2 regions of the Peribacillus sp. FSL M8-0224 genome follow, and region 2 is predicted to be linked to the other one. Evidence: riboswitches for the same ligand, from Rfam matches in the RefSeq annotation. Region 2 holds a riboswitch; the other holds the start of a gene.

Region 1 (5,603 bases), 150 kb from region 2:
TCCATCTTCATGTTTCTGTTGTCCTCTTTAAACTTATTCATTTTCCATCAAGGGAAGATTGATTTGAGTTTTATCTCTAATTTTCCCTCTTTATCTATTTGAAATGATAGAAAAAACATGGCAAAGATCATGGTTTCCCCCGGTGAATTAATCAAAAAAAAGAAGCAACATGAAGTAAGAGTTATGTCTTATTTCATGTGCTTCTATTATTGGAATCCTTAAAGAAATGGAAAATTGCTCAATATAATGTCTCAACGGATATGCTGCATTTCCATATATTAAGGCATCTCATCTTCTTTTTCCCGATTCTTGAAAGCTTCATGTGTGACAATATCTTCAATCTGTTCATACTGACGGCTGTGTTCCTTCTCTTCGCTAATTCTATTATTGGGTAAATTTCCTGGATGTCCTTTTTCTTTGTGATTAAAATTTTTACCACGACTCATAACTCATTCTCTCCTTTCCATTCATTGTTTGTATAGTTTTCCCAAGCACGAAAAAAATATGATTTAATTTCTGTTTTTACAGTTTTTGCAGCAGGGTTGATTCACCTGTAATTTTCAGCCGATCTTGCGCGACTTATTTCTGAAGTGCCAAAAAATTAATAATTCAAACCTTTTCAAAATTACTCGAATCTGAATAAAGAGCTCAAAAAGAACAGGAACCGTCAGATTATGACGATTCCTGTTCTTTTTGTTTATAGGTTTACCGACTACTTACAATATTTATAAAAACATTTTTAATAACAAAAAATGCTAGGAGAACGTTACCACGGAAGGTCGCCACTTTCTTGAAATGTCTGCAATATGATGAGGAGCGGTTCTGCAACATCCTCCAATTATACTTGCCCCCGCATGGTGCCAATCTTCAGATTTCACATCCAGCCTATTACATGATTCCGAACCATGCCATGTTTTAGTTTCTGGATTATATGATTCACCGGAATTGGGATAAACGATAATTGGTTTATGCGTGTTTGCACGCAACACCTGTATGGCTCCCGTGACAACTGATACAGGCGCACAGTTGATGCCAATTGCGGCAATTTGCTCACTGTCCCCAAACAATCTGGTACACTCCTCCAGCAATGTACCGTCACTTATCGCTTTTTCATTTTTCAAAGAAAAGGATAGCCAAGCATGGACTTCTGGATATTCTTTCAATAATGAATGTAATACTTTTGCTTCTTGCAAAGAAGGAATCGTTTCAAATGCTAAAATGTCAGCTCCTGCTTCAATCAAAGCTTTTATTCGTGGGCGATGAAATGCCGCTAAAGCTTCATCTGAAACACCATAGTTCCCAACATACTCTGAACCATCTGCTAGATAAGCTCCATAAGGCCCAACTGATCCAGCAACCAATGGCTTAGGTCTAATCGTTTGATATTCTTCCTTCCAAAATTCATCTCTTGCTTGTCTTGCAAGTAAAACCGTTTTCCTGATTAGATCCAATGCCTCTTTTTCTTGTATTCCGCGGAGGGCGAAACCTTCAACCGTTGCTTGATAGCTTGCCGTTATCGCACAGTCAGCACCAGCTCGAAAGTAGTCAGAGTGCACCTGGTAAATCACTTCTGGATTTTCAAGCAATACACGTGCAGACCACAGGGGATCGTCCAAATCACACCCATGACTTTCAAGCTCTGTAGCTAAAGCTCCGTCCAAAATCATGACTGAATGACCTCGTAAAATTGTTTCAATTGGGTTAATTTTATTCTTCATTGTCTATTCCTCTTTTCTTTATGGTTTGTGTCAGATAATAACTTCCATAGCAAAACAAAATAAACGGAATGCCACAATATAGTGCAATTCTTTGTGTAGGATCAAATGCAATTCCTATGCAAGAAGCAAGACATAGCATAAATGAAACGATTGGTACGAATGGATATAATGGTGTATGATAAGCCAAATCATTAACTGAGTTTCCTTCGTTTATATATCGTCTGCGAAATAGAAACTGTGACGCGCTAATACTCATCCAAACTATAACCACGGCTAGTCCAGAAATGGATACAAGCACTATATATACAGTATCCGGCGCAATAATACTCGAGAAAAGTGCTAAAACACCGCCCAGCATACTGAAAAGGACTGCATTCAAGGGAACACCCCGTTTTGTCAATTTTGCAAATATTGGTGAAATAGTTTTCTTATCTGCAAGTGACCAAAGCATCCTGGATGAGGCATATAGTCCTGAGTTTGCAGCAGACAAAATGGCAGTTAATATAACAAAGTTCATAATATCCGCTGCATATGGCACTCCAATTCGTTCTAGAACGGCAACAAAGGGGCTCTCTAATACGCTTGCATCCGAAACAGGCAATAATGCGGATAAAACAACGATGGTACCTACAAAAAAGATAATCAATCTCCATAATGTCATACGGATTGCCTTTGGAATCGTTTTTTCAGGATTCACAGTTTCTCCAGCTGCAACTCCGATCAATTCAGTTCCAGAAAATGCAAAATTCACAGCGAGCATCGTCATTAGAATGGCAAAAGCACCATTTGGAAATAAACCTGCACTTGTAACATTGGAAAATAACGGAGCTGATTGTGCGTTAATCATTGGAATGAAACCTACCATTGCCGCAGCTCCCAGAATAATGAATATCACAATAGCAAATACTTTAATAGACGCAAACCAGAATTCGGATTCAGCGAAAAACTTAACGGTCCACGCATTTAATGCCAAGACCAAAATGGCAAATAGAGCACTCCATATCCAGACACTGATTGATGGAAACCATCGCTGCATCAACAATCCTGCAGCCGTGAATTCCGAACCTAGTGCAACAGTCCAGGTTAGCCAATACAACCAGGCTACTGTATACCCTGTCCCTGGTCCGATGTATTTGGCTGCGTAACTATGAAACGCACCTGTCTCGGGCATATGCACTGACAGTTCACCTAGACATAGCATGACTAGATAAACCACTAATGCACCAATCAGATACGAAAGGATGGTTCCGAACGGGCCAGCCTGTTGAATCGTATAACCCGAACTTAAGAATAAACCAGTTCCAATCACCCCGCCAAGCGATAGCATTATGATATGCCGTGCTTGCATTTGCCTTTGAAAATCATGCTTCCTTTTGTTTTCCATTCTAACTCTCCTTAATCTTGCATCCAGAAAAAACGAAAACGCACTCTAAAAAAGAGTGCGTTACTGACAAATAAACACGTACGGTCTTATCTATCAAGGTTTCACCCCCTGGAATTAGCACAGTGTCTTTGTAGACCTGTTGCTGAGGTTTCATAGGGCCAGTCCCTCCACCTCTCTGGATAAGAAATTATTTTTTTATAACTTTATCAAGCTATGAAAAAATTGTCAAGTTTTGTTTCGGAATGTAATGACTTCCTTTTAAATGCTAACGATCATGGCTGGGGCATTAATATTAAATTGTTTTTGGAACAAGCGCTAAGCGTATTATAATGGCAAATAAAACTAACCGGGGTCATGTTGGTCTTTTTCCTTAAGGACGTTCTATTTCAAATAATTCCCCTAGTCTTGTATAAGTATGACCGGCTAATCTCGCTACAGGTTTTAGCCCATTCGGGTCAATACGGCCATTATGATATATATCTTGCTCTATATGATAGCAGACTATTTTCCCTATCAGTAAATCACAACCAGGTTCATTCTTGGAACCTGCCAATGGAATCGATTGCTCTAATGTACATTCAAAACGCACCTTCGCTTCTTCCAATCCTGGTACGGATACCCTATCACTAACTGCCAGATTGAAGTTAGTAAGACCCAATTCACTTTCTTCAGATGGGAGTTCCTTTGCCGTTCGATTTGCATCTGCAACATTATTTTCGTCAGTGATATGAACAACGAACTCACCTGTTTGAATTGCATTTCGGGCTGTATCCTTTGAAACTCCTTCTTTCCGTTGAACAGAAATGGAAATCATCGGAGGATTTGAACTGACTATGTTAAAAAAGCTGAACGGCGCTATATTGATTGTACCGGTTTCGGATTGTGTCGTAACCAGCGCTACAGGTCTCGGTATAATGCTTCCAGTCAAAAACTTATAATTATCCCGTTCAGTCAGACTTTCAGGATTAACAGAAATCATCTTCATTCCCTCTCATTCTTATAAAAAGTTCTTTTGAAACCATAAACCTGCTGCATCAACCTCTGAACGTGTCAACTGATGACCGTAATTTTCCCACTGAACTTCAACTGTAGCGCCAGCTTGCTGTAAAAGTTGATTAAGTTCATCAGTTTCTTCTGCCGGGCAAATCGGATCGTTTTTACCTGCAGCTATAAATACAGGTATATCTGAAAGGGACGGCAAAGCGATCCCTCGTCTTGGAACCATTGGATGATGAAGAATCGCTCCTTGTAATGCCCCCTCGTAATGGAACAGCAAACTTGCCGCTATATTTGCACCATTGGAATAACCTAATGCCACCACTCTGTCACGGTCGAAGTCATATTTTCCGGACGCTGATTCCAAGAAGTCATAAAGCTCCTTCGTCCGGAAGATCAAATCCTCTTCATCAAAAACCCCTTCAGCTAACCGTCGGAAATAACGGGGCATTCCATTTTCAAGTACATTTCCCCGTACGCTCAGTACGGATGAACCCGGTGAAACCATTTCGGATAATGGCAAGAGATCTGTTTCCGTTCCTCCAGTGCCATGTAACAGCAGTAGTAACGGAGCTTCTGGATTACTTCCTTTTTGAAAAATATGTTTCATCATTTATCCTCCTCTAGTACTCTCGGCACTGCCGGCAGTAACGTTTTTTCCATAACTTCCCGTTTTTCTTCCAACCATGGCGGCAGCATTAATTTACTGCCCATCGTTTCCTTCGTTTCATCATGAGCAAAGCCAGGTGGATCTGTGGCAACTTCAAAGAGTATGCCTCCATCTTCCCTGAAATAAATCGCATCGAAGTATTGTCGGTCTGTAAAGGGTGTCACACCATAGCCATGGTTACCGATATGCTCCCTCCATTCTTTATGATCTTCATTATCGCTTGCACGCCATGCAATGTGATGGACAGTTCCCACTCCGATTTTACCGTTTGGTAAAACCGTTTTTTTAACATCGATTAAATTCCCGATATCAGATGTGGATTTGAAGCGGATGAAATCGCCCTCTTCCCCAATCTTCTGCAGGCCCATCACTTCCTCTAATAGCTCCATCGTTTTGATCGGTTTTGACGTCAATAATACAGCTCCGCCGAATCCCTTGACCGCCTTATCAGCTGGTACACCGCCGAATGACCACTCGCTATTTTTACCTTCTTTACGCTCAACCAGTTCAAGTTGCAAACCATGTGGGTCTTGGAATTCAAGATATTCCTCACCGAAACGTGAAACCTTTTCAAAGTCTATATTAAATTTACCCAAACGCTTTTCCCAGAAGCCCATTGAACCCTCCGGAACGGCATATGTTGTAATCCCCACTTGTCCGGAGCCAATTGTCCCTCGGTATGCCTCAGGCCAAGGAAAGAAAGTGATGATTGTGCCCGGTGAACCGGATTCATCTCCGAAATATAAATGATAGGTGCCTGGATCATCAAAATTAACGGTTTTCTTCACCATACGCATTCCCATTACTCCAGCATAAAAATCCACATTCTCTTGAG
Region 2 (5,603 bases):
CTGGGAATTGAGGTGATAATTCCTTTTCATTTCGACTCGAAATGCTTATGGTATCGGATTCTATCGTTAATATAGCCCTAAAGCCGTCATATTTGACTTCATAACGCCAATCCTTGGAGTTGGGGGCTTCAGGGTAATAGGTAGGCAGCATCGGTTTCATATTTGTATTTACCTCCGCAAATAATTGATAACATTATTTTGCCAAAAAAACGAAGTGTTACAGTTGGCAATTGTTTTTTCGGTTTTTTTTGAACAAAGGGGAATAATAAAATTGTTCTTCTCATCAAAAATAAGTTATGAGGTGACGAATATGCATACGATGTGGAAGGGAAGCATATCATTCGGCTTGGTGAACATTCCGATCAAACTTCATGCTGCAACGGAGGATAAGGATATATCTTTAAGGACGTTGCATAAGGAATGTCATACACCGATTAAATACGAGAAGGTTTGTCCAGTATGCGAGAAAGAAGTGGGGAAGGATGATATAGTCCGCGCTTTTGAGTATACAAAGGGAAAGTTTGTTGTATTGGAAGACAATGAACTAGAACAACTGAAAAAACAAAACGAAGAAAAAGCCGTGGAAATCGTGGATTTTGTTAAAATTGAAGAAATAGATCCCATTTATTTTAACCGGAGTTATTACATGTCCCCAAATGACGGGGGGATAAAAGCTTATTCCCTTTTGAGGCAGGCCCTCAAGGAATCGAATAAGGTGGGGTTGGCAAAAATCATCATTCGATCCAAAGAACAAATGGCGGTAATCCGAGTCGTTGATAATACCTTGGTTATGGAAACGATTCATTATCCGGATGAAGTCCGCTCCACAGCGGATGTTCCGAATATCCCTGCCAATGATACCATAGTAAAAAAAGAAATCGATACTGCCGTATTATTGATAGATCAATTAACGACTACTTTCGATCCGACAAAATACACCGATGACTATCGAACCGCGTTACTAGAATTGATTGAATCAAAGAAAACGGGACAGACGACGATTACAGCGAAAACAAAAGAACCAGTTTCCAACAATGTAACTGATTTAATGGAGGCATTACAGGCATCCATAGACCGTACAAAACATGATGAAACGGAAAAGAAAAAGACGACCCGAAAGAAAGCGGCACCGAAAAAAAAGAAACAAGCGTAAACAGGAAGCTGAGCGGAAGACGGATGATGTCGCTCGGCTTTCTGCTTGTTTTTGCAAGGAATCAGGCTTCTAATAAGGAAATGAAAGGGACTTGATAAGGAGGGAAGGAAAGTACAAATAGGTGAGTCGATCAAGATGCAAGAAACTGAATGGAATTACAGGGAATTAGTGGATATTAATGAAAGCAAAAAAAATTCGCTCCCTAAAGAGCGACAATGAGGAATTCAATCGTGAAAATCAACATATAGGCGAACGGTTGTAGTTTTCGACTATATATTGTGTTCATATTCTACCATATTTAATTCTGAAATAGCAACTAAATTACTGAAACTAACCTATGAATTTTTCTGGAAATCAATGATATTTCGCCCATTAACTGCTCATATGGCTTTTTCATTTCATATACATATAAAAAGGTACTGAATAAAATGGATTTTTAGTATAATTTATACATATAGGATGATATAAATTTAATATGAATGGAAGATGCAAAATGGAAAATGGAAAAATCAAATCACTACATGCGGGGAAGCCGAAACATGAAATTTTTTCGAATATCGATATCTTTTCAGCCATGGATAAACAAGCACAGGATAATTTGACAGTGACTAAAGCTGGCATAATCGGCGATGGTGTCGGTAATGTAAAGTTCCATGGAGGTCCTGATCGGGCTTTGTGCTTTTACCCATTTGAGCATTATTCATTATGGAATGAAAAATTCTCTAAAAAGCTGGATATCCCTGCATTCGGTGAAAATTTAACTATAGCGGGGATGAGGGAAGAAACAACGTATATCGGCGATATTTATCAAATAGGCGATGTGATTGTTCAAATTAACCAAGGGAGGATACCTTGTTCGACCATTTCCTTCTTCAATCAAGAACCTAAGTTTTTGGAACGCGTGCTGAAAACGAGTTTCACTGGTTATTTTGCAAGAGTACTTCAAGAAGGAACGATAAATAAACAAAACGAGATTGTGCTAATAGATCGTCTACAAGAAAAAATTTCTGTCCATTACGCAGCAGAGGTCATCCTTCATAAACGGGATGGGCTGGAAGGTGCTAAGGCTTTACTTACACTAGACTCGTTAGCGGAAGACTGGAAACAAAGGATCTTGAAGAGGGTTCAAGCAGCAAAAAATTGAATGATTTTTGCAAAAGTGAAAAAAATGTCGATCAGGTATTGAAATTGACAGATTATTAATGTAAATTAAATATAATCAAATTTTGAAATCTTATGAAAATTATATAAATGGATCTTATCGAGAGAGGTGGAGGGACTGGCCCGAAGAAACCTCAGCAACCAGCTTAGGCAAAGGTGCTAAATCCAGCAAGCAGAGCTTGATAGATGAGGAGAATGTTTCAAAAACCTTCTTCTTTGAGAAGGTTTTTTTTCCTTTTCTCTCATACTCATAGACTACTACAAAAACAGGATTGTTTTTGAGAGAGGGTGTAATGATGAATTTTCGTAAAGAATTAAAAGAAAGAATGCTGATTGGAGAAGGGGCAATGGGGACCTTGCTTTACTCTAATGGCATTGATCAATGTTATGAGGAATTAAACTGTACGAACCCAGATCAAATAGAGTCCATCCATCGAGCCTATCTGGAAGCTGGTGCAGATATCCTTCAATCGAATACATACGGAGCCAATTTCAATAAATTGAAGCGGTATGGACTTGAAGATGAAGTAAGCAGAATCAATCGCCAGGGAGTCATTCTTGCTAAAAAAGCGGCAAAAGGAAAAGCATACGTCTTCGGTACCATAGGGGCCCAGCGGAGTATCAGGAAATCGGATTTAAGCATGGAAGAGATAAAACGGGGTTTTCGTGAACAGCTATACAGTCTGTTGATGGAAAATCCTGATGGGATTCTCCTGGAAACATTTTATGACCTGGAAGAACTGGAAACCGTCCTGCAAATCGTTAAAAATGAAACGGGACTGCCGATTATCGCAAATGTCTCGATGCATGAACTGGGTAATCTTCAAAGTGGAATCCATTTAAATGAAGCCTTTCAAAAACTCGAGCAATTGGGTGCCGATGTGGTTGGTGTAAATTGCCGCCTCGGACCACATCATATGATTCGGGCCTTGGAAGAAGTGAGTTTGCCAAAGCAAGCATCGATTGCCATTTACCCTAACGCCAGCCTGCCGGATTATGTCGATGGGAGGCTCGTTTATAAAGCTGTGCCGGAATATTTCGGTTCTAGTGCCCTGGAACTTCGTGAGCAAGGCGCCGCGATCATAGGAGGGTGCTGTGGAACGACTCCACTGCATATTCAAGCTGTAAAGCATGCAATTGGAAGTTTGGCTCCCGTGAAAGAGAAATTTACGAAATCCCGTGAAATAGAAGTAATTGAAGTGAACGATAGGGAATTGGAACTTCCCCTTTACGAAAAAGCCAAAACGGAACGGACGATTCTTGTTGAGCTTGATCCACCGAAAAAGCTAGGGATAGAGAGCTTCATGACTGGTGCTGAGGTTTTGAAAAAAGCAGGAGTCGATTCCATTACATTAGCGGACAATTCACTTGCCTCACCAAGGATATCGAATGATGCACTGGCTAATTTACTGAAGAACCAATTGAATATAAATCCGATGGTGCATATAACATGCCGTGATCGAAATTTGATTGGCCTGCAGTCACATTTAATGGGTCTGCAGACGGTAGGGCTAAACGAAATATTGATCATCACCGGAGACCCTTCAAAAATTGGGGACTTCCCGGGTGCCACCTCGGTTTATGATTTATCTTCCTTTGACCTGATAAGCATGGTCAAACAATTTAATGAAGGTCTTTCCTATTCCGGTCAAAGTTTGGGGCAACGGGCAAATTTTAAAATTGCGGCAGCTTTTAATCCCAATGTGAAATATCTGGATAAAGCCGTACTAAGAATGGAAAAGAAGATTGCCTGCGGTGCTCAATCCTTTTTGACACAGCCAATTTATTCCGTGGAGCAAATCGAAGAAGTATATGAAGCGACAAAACATCTAGAAACCCCGATTTTCATCGGTATCATGCCCTTAACAAGCACCCGGAACGCCGAATTCATCCATAATGAGATCCCAGGCATCAAATTGCCTGATAATGTTAGAAGGGCCATGGCTCTAGCGGGGGATGACCCTGTAAAGTCAAGGATTGAAGGGGTGAATATTGCGCGGGAACTGGTGGACGCGGCTAGGGAAAAATTCAAGGGCATATATTTAATCACTCCATTCCTTCGCTATGAAATGACGGCGGAACTTACGAAATATATTAGAAAAGTCGATAGTAAACAGACATCAGAGGTGGCAGTACATGAATAAAAAAGCGATTCAAGATCAGTTAAATTCTAAAATTCTCCTACTTGATGGGGCGATGGGAACGATGCTTCAAGCGGAGAATTTGACAGCAGACGATTTTGGCGGGGAACAATTCGAGGGCTGCAATGAATATTTATCACTGACGCAACCGGATATCATCCAATCCATTCATGAAAAATATTTAGCGGCGGGCGCAGATATCATAGAAACAAATACCTTTGGAGCGACCAGCATCGTCCTTGAGGAATACCAAATAAGTACGATTGCCTACAAGCTAAATAAAATTTCCGCTGAGCTTGCCGTTAAAGCTTGTGAAAAGTATTCCAATGATGAATGGCCAAGATATGTAGCTGGCTCGATGGGCCCCACTACAAAAACGCTTTCCGTAACGGGAGGAACGACTTTTGATGTTTTGACAGATTCTTATGAAGAGCAGGCACTGGGTCTCTTGGATGGCGGGGTAGACTTGCTGTTGGTGGAAACCTGTCAGGATATGCTTAATGTCAAGGCTGCCTTTTCTGGAATCAAAGCAGCATTCGCTAAAACGGGAAAAGATGTGCCTGTCATCATATCAGGAACAATCGAACCGATGGGCACGACACTTGCCGGACAGTCCATAGAAGCTTTTTATTTATCGGTTGAACATATGAAGCCCGTAGCTGTCGGCCTTAATTGTGCAACAGGGCCGGAATTCATGATAGACCATATCAGGACACTTGCAGATATATCAAATAGCGCCATCAGCTGTTATCCGAATGCCGGGCTCCCTGATGAAGAAGGCCACTATCATGAATCACCTGCTTCCCTGGCAGAGAAAATGAAGCAATTTGCCGAGAAGGGATGGGTCAATATCATTGGCGGATGTTGTGGTACCACGCCAGAACATATTAAAGAACTTTCCAGGGTACTCGAAGGAATGAAGCCACGTACACTTACGGAAACTGCCCATGGTCATGCCGTATCAGGGATAGAGCCGCTCATTTATGATGATTCAATGCGCCCTTTATTCGTAGGGGAGAGAACGAATGTTATCGGTTCCCGAAAATTCAAGGAGCTGATACGCGGAAAGCATTACGAACCAGCTGCCGAAATTGCACGTAACCAGGTAAAAAAAGGCGCCCATGTCATTGATATCTGTCTTGCTGATC

Evidence for each region. A riboswitch is a leader RNA that binds a small molecule or an ion and turns the genes downstream of it on or off. The one in region 2 is predicted to bind S-adenosylmethionine.
Region 1: it holds a riboswitch for S-adenosylmethionine, as region 2 does, so the genes downstream of both, mmuP (S-methylmethionine permease) here and MKX49_RS12915 (bifunctional homocysteine S-methyltransferase/methylenetetrahydrofolate reductase) in region 2, are expected to answer to the same signal.

What each region holds. Positions count from the first base shown of each region.
Region 1 is NZ_JBBOOJ010000001.1:2,562,559-2,568,161, forward strand. It holds gene MKX49_RS12240 (hypothetical protein) at 279-446, opposite strand; gene mmuM (homocysteine S-methyltransferase) at 756-1,718, opposite strand; gene mmuP (S-methylmethionine permease) at 1,708-3,102, opposite strand; SAM riboswitch class I at 3,186-3,288, opposite strand; gene MKX49_RS12255 (flavin reductase family protein) at 3,473-4,081, opposite strand; gene MKX49_RS12260 (alpha/beta hydrolase) at 4,100-4,708, opposite strand; gene MKX49_RS12265 (ring-cleaving dioxygenase) at 4,708-5,603, opposite strand, start outside.
Region 2 is NZ_JBBOOJ010000001.1:2,713,179-2,718,781, reverse strand. It holds gene ligD (DNA ligase D) at 1-160, opposite strand, end outside; gene ku (non-homologous end joining protein Ku) at 311-1,153, shown strand; gene MKX49_RS12920 (MOSC domain-containing protein) at 1,647-2,297, shown strand; SAM riboswitch class I at 2,409-2,507, shown strand; gene MKX49_RS12915 (bifunctional homocysteine S-methyltransferase/methylenetetrahydrofolate reductase) at 2,611-4,458, shown strand; gene metH (methionine synthase) at 4,451-5,603, shown strand, end outside.